3 regions of the Corynebacterium sp. 401_CJEI genome follow, and region 1 is predicted to be linked to each of the others. Evidence: predicted binding sites of a transcription regulator. Region 1 holds the regulator's gene; each other region holds the start of a gene.

Region 1 (3,277 bases):
CTAGGCATCGAAAAGCTAAGTGTCGAGCTGCCATAACCGGCCGGCCTCGGGGTGAACCTGTTCTGGATAGGGGATGGTCGTACCGGGAAGACTGGTTGCCGCCGCCCCATAAGCTACGGCGGTGGTTAGTGCATCTTGGTAGCTATCACCGCGTTCGCGGGACATAACGTAGCCGGCCAAAGCACAGTCTCCAGCACCGACCGTCGACTGAGCGACTATCGAGGGGGAGGTAGCAGCGAAACAACCGCCTGACTTCACTGAAAGCACCGCCCCTGCTTCGCCGAGAGTGGCCAGGACTTCGGAAACGCCAAGCTCGTTCAGCGCACGAGCAGCCTGCGCTACGGGAAGATAGTTCCCTTCGGCTGCAGCGGCCTCAAGTTCTTCGCCGTCCTGATCAATGATTTGACCAAGTTCGTAGGCGTTCGGCTTCATCAAAAAAGGTCGCACCTTTGGAAATGCGCGAACGACCTCAGTCAGTGGGCCGTCGCTCGTATCCATAGCAACACGAATATTCGGGTTGACCGAATACACCGCCTCGGTGCATTGAACGTAAAAATCCCTGGGGACACCAGGGGGCAATGAACCTGCGAAAACTACCCACGTGGCGTGTTTAGCATGGTGGATAAGTTTCTCCAGGACACGCCTACGGTGCGCTTTCGTCAATGTCATGCCAGGGGAATTGAGCTTGGTGGTCGTCCCATCTGGCTCTGCGAGTGTGAGATTAACGCGGGCTTCGTTAGTCGTGTTGATGGCTTCATGGGGTATGCCAGAGACTTCCAACAGGCGCGTGAATTTTCCGGAGTCCGATGCCGGGTAGAGCGCGAGCGTCTTTTCTCCGGCGTAGTGCAACGCCTTGGACACATTAATTCCCTTGCCACCAGCCATGTCCTCAGCCATTGGTAGGCGGAACACGCCACCTCGCTTGAGCTCCGTATCGAGTCGAGCAAGTCGATCGATTGACGGATTTACAGTCAAGGTCAGGATCATGAAGCAACCACAACCTCGACACCTTGCTCCCTGAGATCGTTGACGAACTGTTCCGGGGCAGAGGAATCTGTAATCACGACGTCGATATCTTCCAATGCTGCAAAGCTGACGAGAAAGTCGCGGCCAAGTTTCGTCGAGTCCGCCATAACGATGACCTTGCGCGCATTCGTAATCATCGCGCGCTTTACCGCCGCTTCCTGCGGATCAGCAGTAGAAAGACCGTGGTCAATTGTCAAGGCATTAGAACCAATGAAAGCGACATCGGCACGCATAACCGCGAGAGTGCGGAGTGCCGTATCGCCAGCAACCGCCTGAGTAATGACGCGAACTTGGCCGCCAAGGAGTTGAAGCTCAATGCGGTTCGATCCTGCGAGTGTGATGGCGTTGGGAAGAGAGTTTGTGACAACCGACCAACGGCGGTTATCAGGGGAGTGGACCATCAGCTCTGCAAGAGCCTCGGTGGTAGTTCCAGCATCGAGAAAAATTCCACCACCAGAGTCAGGCAGAAAATCCGCAGCACAGCGGGCAATAGAGAGCTTCGCGTCCTTTTGCGCGTTCTTTCGAGCGGCAACTGAAAACTCAACAGTCTGAAAAGAACGAGTAGCCACAGCGCCACCGTGTACGCGGTGAACTGCGCCCTCTGCATCCAACTGAGCTAGGTCACGGCGAATCGTCTCTGCTGTGACATCGAAAGCTTCCGCAAGATCAGCGACCGTCACGCGCCCTTCGACTGCTGTCAAAGACGCAATCTTCCGGCGGCGTTCCTCTGCGTACATTCCCCGCTCCTTAGCTGTTAAGAAATTTCAGCTTTACTATCTGTTCCCAGTATGCCCGTTTATGTCTGTTTCGGGCAACGAAAATGTGGGAAATTAGAGGCTGCGTAGGACGCTGACAATCTTGCCGAGGATTTTGGCGTGCTCCGCGGGGAGTGGGTCAAAGGCGCGATTATGGGGCATGAGCCACTTGCCAGCAGCGTCTTCGTGCCATTCCTTGACTGTTGCTTCATCTTCAAACAGGGCTGCAACGAAATCTCCCTGTTCGACCACGTCTTGGGAACGGACTACCACCCAGTCTCCGTCGAGAATGCCCGCGTCAACCATGGAATCACCCACGACCTTGAGTAGGTATAGCTGACCAGAGCCCGTAATCTCCATCGGAAGTGCCATGTGACTTTCCACATGCTGCTCCGCCAAAATAGGGTTGCCAGCCGCAATCTGTCCAACGATAGGAACGAAGATTGGCTCTGGCATGTCCTCTGGCATCTCGGGAGTTTGGGTGGTGCCAGTAGCCTTTGGCCCAGGCTTTACCGGAGTGAAAGTGCCAGCGGAGGACTTCGAATCCCTTACGTTTACCGCGCGGGGTTTGTGTGGGTCGCGGCGGAGAAAGCCCTTCTTCTCCAACTCCTTGAGTTGGTATGCCACCGACGAGGTGGAATTCAAGCCCACAGCATCCCCAATTTCTCGAATGCTCGGTGGGTATCCGCGAAGTACGACGGCATCCGAAATGACGTCAAGAATCCGACGCTGCCGATCGGTGAGTGTTTTAGGGTTCGCTTTCTTCTTTTGAGCCATGGAACATCCCTTCTCAAACTCTTTCGAATGAATCATAACTCAAAACTGTTCGAATCGTCGAGCATCGAACACTGTGCGCCCTTGAATTCTTTAGAAAACGTGTACATTATCCGTGCTCGGAGGCGGTGATGATGTCGAAAATCGAAAATAAATCCGGATAGCAGTAGACAATATTCGAACATGGTGTTATAAATCGAACATGACAAGTTACTCGAACAGTCGTTTGATGAAAGGGTCTAGACGGATTCTCCGCATCCGCCCTTGGACATAGTCTCCACAGCGTCGGGAAACGGTCGTACAACTCTTATTCTCTCCAGGCCGGCAACGGTGGGAGAGTCAACGTTGGAAAGGGAGAAAACATGATGTCTACGGTTTCAACCGCACTTGGTGTTAGCAGCACATCTGATATTGACTTTTCTCAAGTTTCCGAGCTCCCTGCTCGGACGACACGGAAAGCCCCGTTGGTGTGGGGTGAACGTAGTGCGTCTTGCACACAGCACATCGTTCGGCCCGGTCAGCGTGCACGTATTGCACAGCGCAATCGAAATGGGGCTTCATCGGCGCGAATGCGGAGGGACAGGTCGCGGCCCAGTCATGTCTCGGTCAACTACGGGCGTCCGTCTCTATCCGTTAGCAGGGCGCAGCAGTCCAATCGTAGTGATGTATCCGCAGGCACTAACCTGACTCGCCTGATGGCGGTATGGGCTCTAGGGCTTGGT
Region 2 (3,277 bases), on a different contig from region 1:
ACGGGCGATGCCGACACGCTGCTTCTGCCCACCCGAGAGCTGCTCGGGGAAGGACTCCGCCTTGTCGCCGAGACCGACGAACTCCAGCAGCTCCTGGGCGCGAGCGCGGCGCTTGGCCTTCGGCATGCCGGCCAGTTCCAGCGGGTATTCAACGTTGCGAATCGCGTTGCGCGAATGGAAGAGGTTGAAGTGCTGGAAAATCATGCCGATATTGCGGCGCAAGCCCCGTAGCTGGCGCTCGGAGATGCCGACGATGTCGGTGTCATCTAGCAAAACCTGCCCGGAGGTTGGCTTTTCCAGGCCGTTAATCATACGGATGAGCGTTGATTTACCGGCGCCGGAATAACCGATGACGCCGAGGATTTCGCCGGGTTCAACGGTTAGGTTGATGTCGGCGAGCGCGGTGACGTCGCCGAATTGCTTGTTCAGCTCGCGGAATTCGAGCTTCGTTCCCCTGTTGGTCACGAATGAATCAGTGCCCCTTGGTCTGTGTTCCCTGGTGTTGGGCGGTGCTTAGGTGGCAGTGGCGTTAGTTCTGCTCGCGCTGCTGCTCTTCGACGCGATCCAGAATGTCCTGCAGCTCCTTAGCCGAACGGTCAACCGGAACCGAGGTGCCCTTGGAGTCCTCAGCGACTGCGTCCTGGACCTCCTTGGAGTGCCAGATCTTGGAGAGCTCCGCGTACTTCGGGTTGTCAGCATTTTCAGCCTTGGTGACAAAGACGTTGATGTACGGCTCTGCCTCCGTGGAGTTCGGGTCATCCTGGAAGATGGCGGTGTTCGGGTCGATGCCGGCGCGGTCCAGGAAGGAGTTATTGATAATGGCGGGCTTACCCTCGCCGTAGGCGGCCGGAGTCTGAGCGGCATCCACCGGCAGAACCGTGACCTTGGAAGCTTCCTTATCGATGTCAGCAGGGGACGGGGTCAGCAGGTCATCCTGCTTCAGCTTCAGCAGGCCAGCCTGAACCAGCACGTTAATAGCGCGGCCCTGGTTGGACGGGTCGTTCGGGATGACGACCTCGGTGCCCTTCTTCAGCTCATCAACCGACTTGTGGTCCTTCCAGAACAGAGCCAGCGGGACAATTTCGCTCGAGCCAATCGGAGTCAGGTCCGACTTAGCGCCGGCGTTGTACTCAGCCAAGAACTTGATGTGCTGGAAGAGATTGACGTCGAGCTGGCCCTCATCGAGTGCGCGGTTCGGGGTCTGGTAGTCGGAGAAGGACTGAACATCCAGATCGATGCCCTGTTCGGAAGCCTTCTGCTCGAAAACGGTCCAGGCCTTCTTGCCGGCATCCGTGGTGCCGATGCGAATGGCATCATCCGAGCTGCCACAGGCGGTAAGGCCGGTTGCGGCGAACGCGACAGTAAGTACACCGGCGGAAAAACGCTTGAGGTTCATCGAGGGGTCTCCTTATTTAATGGGATTTGTTAGCTGAAGTTTTAAGGCAGAACTAGACCAAGCTGTCTTTAATTCTGGGGTTAAGGCTAGCACTTGCCCAGGTAGTGCTGAAAATTCAACTTCAGCCTAAACAGTCGAACGTGGCTGAGGTGTGACTTACGGATGCGTCCCGGGGGTGGCGCTTAATGCACATACTAATCGAAAATACGTTTGAATGCAGTCCGTAGGGTGGGTTAATGTTCATGGCATGGAAAACATCTCGGACGGACAGTCGGAGCAGTCCGGTCGGCCACTGAGCTGGTCGCGGATTGAGCGTATTCTATCGGGTAAATTTTCAGGAAAACTACAGCCTAATGGCAGCTTCAATGGCTGGTGGGGGCAGCTGTCAGATTCCATCGTTGGGGCTTTTGAAGCTCCGGAAAGCGGTGTTAGTGGCGGAGGTGGCGTGTCATTTTCGCCTGCGGATATTAAGGCGGAATTGCACTGTCGTTCGAGCTATTCATTCCTGCATGGCGCATCGGATCCGGAAGAATTGGTGTCCGAGGCTGCGCGTTTGGGGTTAAACGTGTTGGGGCTCGCAGATCGCGATGGTTTCTATGGAATCGCTCGTTTTGCCGAGGCTGCAGCGGAGGCTGGTATCGCCACAATCATCGGCGCGGAGCTGGGGCTTCCGCAGCGGCCCCTCACAGTGCTGGGGCGGGGGCCCGAGGGCTATCGGCGCCTGAGCCACACGCTGTGTGATGCGCATATGTCGGCAGGGGAGAAGTCCGTCGTCCGCTATCCCTCGCTGCCAGAGTTAGGGGAGGCCGCAGGTGGTTTCTGGCAGGTGCTTGCCGACGTCAGCTGGGTCGGCGACTTGGAAGAGCTCATTGCGGCCTTCGGTGCGGAGAACGTGGCGCTCGAGCACCGCCTGAGCTCCACAGCAGAGGCGGCCGATGATGAGGAGGCTATTTCGGCCGCAGCTGTGAAGTATGGCCTGCGGGAGGTGGTTTCCTCTGCTGCGACGGCGGCCTCGCCTGCGGCAAGCCGGTTGGCCGGGGCGAAGCAGGCCCTTGCTGTGCGGGAGGACTTAGACGGGTTCGAGTCACGGCTGGAGCCCGCAGGCGGAGCTTGGTTGCGTTCGTGGGAGGAGCTATCGGCGGCAACACGGTATCTGGGGGCGCAGGTGCTGCAGGCAACACAGGACATTGCAGGTGAGTGTGCTTTTACGCTTGATCTCATTGCGCCTGAGTTGCCTCGCTGGGAGGTTCCTGCTGGTCACGATGAGGATTCGTGGCTACGGGAAATTGCTCGTGCGGGGGCGCGGCGGCGGTATGGTCCGGCCGATGGAGCTGGGGATAGCTCCGTGCAAGCGCGGGCGTGGGCGCAGTTAGAGAATGAGCTGACTGTGATTCGAGAGCTGGGTTTTCCAGGCTACTTCCTCATCGTGCATGACCTCTGTGAGTTCTGTCGCCGGGCGGGAATTCTGGCGCAGGGGCGCGGTTCGGCCGCTAACTCGGTGGTGTGTTTTGCGCTGGGGATCACCAATGTTGACCCCATTAGTGCCGGGCTGTTGTTCGAGAGGTTTTTGTCGCCAGAACGGGATGGGCCACCGGATATCGATGTAGACATTGAGTCTGGTCGTAGGGAAGAGGTCATCCAATACGTCTATGAAAAGTATGGTCGTGACAATGCCGCGCAGGTGGCCAATGTCATTACCTACCGGCGGCGCGGTGCATTGCGCGATGCGGCGCGGGTGTTGGGGTACTCGCCGGGCGTTATCGATGCGTGGGTCAGAGACCGGGAGGCGTGCCCGCCGGAGCCGGTGCAGCAACTGGCGGAGCAGCTTCGTGGGCAGCCTCGGCATCTAGGTATTCACTCTGGCGGAATGGTGATTTGTGA
Region 3 (3,277 bases), on a different contig from region 1:
AGGCCTGTCCCCTAACGCCCCTCGAAGCGGCCACGGAAACGCGATTCCAACGTGGAGTCACCAGAGGAACCACGACCACCCGAGGCTCCTCGACGACTCTTTGCCGCCCCGGACTTAGACTTTCCAAAGTTCAGCCCCGAAGCAGAACTAGACTTCTCCTGCCTACCGGCGCCAGTCAGAGCCCAAACGCCGGAACCGAACATAAGACCAAAGCCGGCTACCGACAACACAATGAACCAATTGCTCACAGAGAAAAGAGCGACGCCGCCAATCAGCATCAGCAGACCAAGGAGCATGAGCGCAAAAACCTGGATCGAAAACCCACGGGGGGCGCTGTTTTTCTCCGGAAAGCTGAACGCATTTCCGGCCATCGTCGAACTAAATTTAGGATCCTCAGCGTAGAGTGCAGACTCGATTTCGTCGAGCATCCGCTGTTCGTGCTCAGATAGTCCCACAATTCCTCCATCGCCTACTTGAGCATTGCCCACCGCGATACTGGCGAGCCTCGACCCTTCAACTAACAGTGCCGGTACAGCAAAGTTAATCACAGGCCACCTGCTGCTAACGCGGCGTCCGTTAGCTTCATTCTTACCCCTTCAACGGGTGACTCACCCCTATTGTTCCATGAATCCCAACAATCCCCCATTTATTTAGGAAAGCAACGCTCTAACACGCTCCCACCGGCTTACGCAGCCGCGGGCAGAACACCCAGCTCGGCCCGGACAGCCCCCAAGAATGCACAACTTAAATCCCACAACTCCTGTGCCCGCCGCGAGTCAATGCGACGCGAAATACCTAACCGGACTTCCTCACGCAGCGCGGTGAACTGCTCGAATTTGGTGACCCAGCTATCAAATTCGGGCTGCTCTTTCCTTAAACGCAACCAGGCACTCTGTGTTGCCGAACGACGACGCCTAACTGCTGAGCCCGAACGAGAGCCCGAGCCAGAACCCCCAGCCACCGATGCATCGTCGCGATTCAACAGCGCGCCTGCGCAGCGCAGTGCCGCACAGTAGGAAAGCTCCAGCATCTCATCAGAGCCAGCATTCCGAGCATTCACTAGCAGAGCCTCTGCCCGCCCCAGCAGCTCCAGCGATTGCTTTGAGACACCGACCGGGGCGACCGAACCCGACTGCGAAATCGCCCTAAACTCCACCACGTTCGACCTTGCCACCGCCCTGCTTCTCCTTTCACACAGCATTCACATGAGCACAGATTTTCCGCTTCTCCTTAGCGGGATTGACTGCAATTTATCCCCAACCCCGGACTGCGCCAGACACAGTTTCGAACACCTGTTCGACCCGATGTTATTGCAGTAATCTCACAACTAAGTTCGTCTAAGTCGCTAATCTGGTCACTGTGAAATACAGCGTGGTTCCGATGACAGCAGGAGACTTCAATCTCCGCCTGCAAGAAGCAGTGGCTCTCTACATCACCGCGATGCAGTACAACCCCGCAATCTTGCCCGGTCGTCTCCATGAATGGCAGAAGCAAACCACTCAACCCGGCTTCATGGCTGCTGCAGCCATAGCTCACCCCGAAGAGCTCTCCCCTGCCCAGGCTCTCCGCGACCCGCGCTGCAGGTTGGTTGGCATCGGCTACTGCCGCACAGGATTGGACACGCACTGGTGGTATCGCCAGGTAAGAGATGGACTGCTCATGGACGGGCGCTCGCTACCGGACGTCGTCAAGCTCTTGGGAAACTACGCCGAACTGTCTGAGATTCACATACATCCCAGCTTTCAGGGACGGGGACTCGGTAAACGGCTGCTCCGCGAGTTGGTCGATTCCCGCCCAGAGACGCGAGTTCTGTTGTCAACGCCGGAATACCCGAATGAGGCCAATAGGGCATGGCAGCTCTACCGCCAATTTGGTTTCAAGGATGTTTTAAGGAACTTTTATTTCACAGGGGACTCCCGTCCCTTTGCAGTTCTAGGAGTAGATCTTCCCCGTGACATCATCACCGAGTGAACCTTCCACACCACGTCGACGGCTTTCGCCTCTGCGCATTGCCACAGCAATGGCAGGGATTGCCGCCGTCCTGCCGCTCAGCGGCTGCTTTGACGCGCAGGCTGGCATTACCATTTCCGGCGATGACAGGGTCTCGGGCACAATTCACGTAACGCCCACGGAGGAAGTCCGTTCCCAATTTGAGCAGTGGCAAGTGCCGGAAGATCTCTCCGACCGCGTCTCACAGGGAGAAATCGACTCCTCCACGGGAAAGATGGAAGTCTCATTCAACGAGCTGCACTTCATTGAACTCACCGATACGCTCCGACAGCTTTCCGACGATCGCATAGACATCGACCTAGACCGTACCGGTGGCGGCAAGATTTCGATGAACGGTCACATGGATTTGACTCACCTGCCCGGCGCGAAGGTTGATTTCGTCGTCGCGTTCCCGGAGCAGGTTACTGACTCCAATGGCCGCCAGACCGAACCGAACAAGGTGGAGTGGCAGCTCGCCAGTGGCGAGAACCATAATGTATGGGCTTCGTCGCCGGCTGGATCCACCAAGCGGAATCAATTCCTCTTGTTTGCCGGTGTGACCACAGCCGCCGGTGTCCTGGCTTCAGTACTAGGCGTCCTGTGGGCGCGAAGAATCCGCGACATGCAGGACTTTTAGCAATTAAAAACCGCCGCGCAGCATATCCTGGCCGGTGCCCCATGCGGGTGCCATGCCGAGGTTGTGCAAAACCTCCTGGGAGGCGCGGGCGAAGTTCATAGTCATAAAGTGCAGCCCCGGCACGCCTTCGGCGATGAGACGCTCTGCCATGTTGGTCGAAAACTCGATACCAATCTTGCGAATCTCATCCTTATTGGCCTGCTCGTCACCATCTGCTGCCTTAATCAGGCGTTCCTCCAAATCGGATGGCAACTGAGCCCCTGAGAGCTCAACCTGCCTGCGCACTGAGCGCAGCGACGTAATCGGCATCAGCCCCGGAATGATGGGCTTGGCACCGTGCACTGGGTCGGCTTCCACCAGGCGGTCTCGAAGGCGCAAGTAGTGCTCAATATCGAAGAACATCTGAGTAATCGAGTATTCGGCTCCCGCGCGCAGCTTGGCCAGCGTGTACTGCGTGTCATGGTCCAAATCTGGCGAGCGGTAGTGTCCTTCCGGGAACGACGCAATGCCGATTTCAAATTTTTCGAACTCCGGCTCGGCCTTAATCAGCTCAATCAGCTCGCTGGCGTAGTGCAGACCACCCTCGGTCTCCATCCAAGGACCGAGGGGGTCTCCCGGCGGATCGCCACGCAGAACGAGCAGATTCGTCAG

What was found. The regulator LexA, encoded in region 1, represses DNA repair genes until DNA is damaged. The targets are predictions, from matches to a motif close to CGAACANNTGTTCG.
Region 2: ADM64_RS04445 (error-prone DNA polymerase) is a predicted target of LexA. The motif match lies at 1,596-1,609, and genes of this name have one in related genera.
Region 3: ADM64_RS01330 (SAV_6107 family HEPN domain-containing protein) is a predicted target of LexA. The motif match lies at 1,286-1,299, and genes of this name have one in related genera.

What each region holds. Positions count from the first base shown of each region.
Region 1 is NZ_JVIP01000009.1:53,269-56,545, forward strand. Features, by position in the region: gene ADM64_RS02210 (1-phosphofructokinase family hexose kinase) at 16-987, opposite strand; gene ADM64_RS02215 (DeoR/GlpR family DNA-binding transcription regulator) at 984-1,763, opposite strand; gene lexA (transcriptional repressor LexA) at 1,857-2,558, opposite strand.
Region 2 is NZ_JVIP01000018.1:114,209-117,485, forward strand. Features, by position in the region: gene ADM64_RS04435 (methionine ABC transporter ATP-binding protein) at 1-465, opposite strand, end outside; gene ADM64_RS04440 (MetQ/NlpA family ABC transporter substrate-binding protein) at 530-1,396, opposite strand; gene ADM64_RS04445 (error-prone DNA polymerase) at 1,644-3,277, shown strand, end outside.
Region 3 is NZ_JVIP01000005.1:34,986-38,262, reverse strand. Features, by position in the region: gene ADM64_RS01335 (DUF3040 domain-containing protein) at 12-455, opposite strand; gene ADM64_RS01330 (SAV_6107 family HEPN domain-containing protein) at 686-1,174, opposite strand; gene ADM64_RS01325 (GNAT family N-acetyltransferase) at 1,381-1,971, shown strand; gene ADM64_RS01320 (LppM family (lipo)protein) at 1,952-2,626, shown strand; gene metF (methylenetetrahydrofolate reductase [NAD(P)H]) at 2,630-3,277, opposite strand, start outside.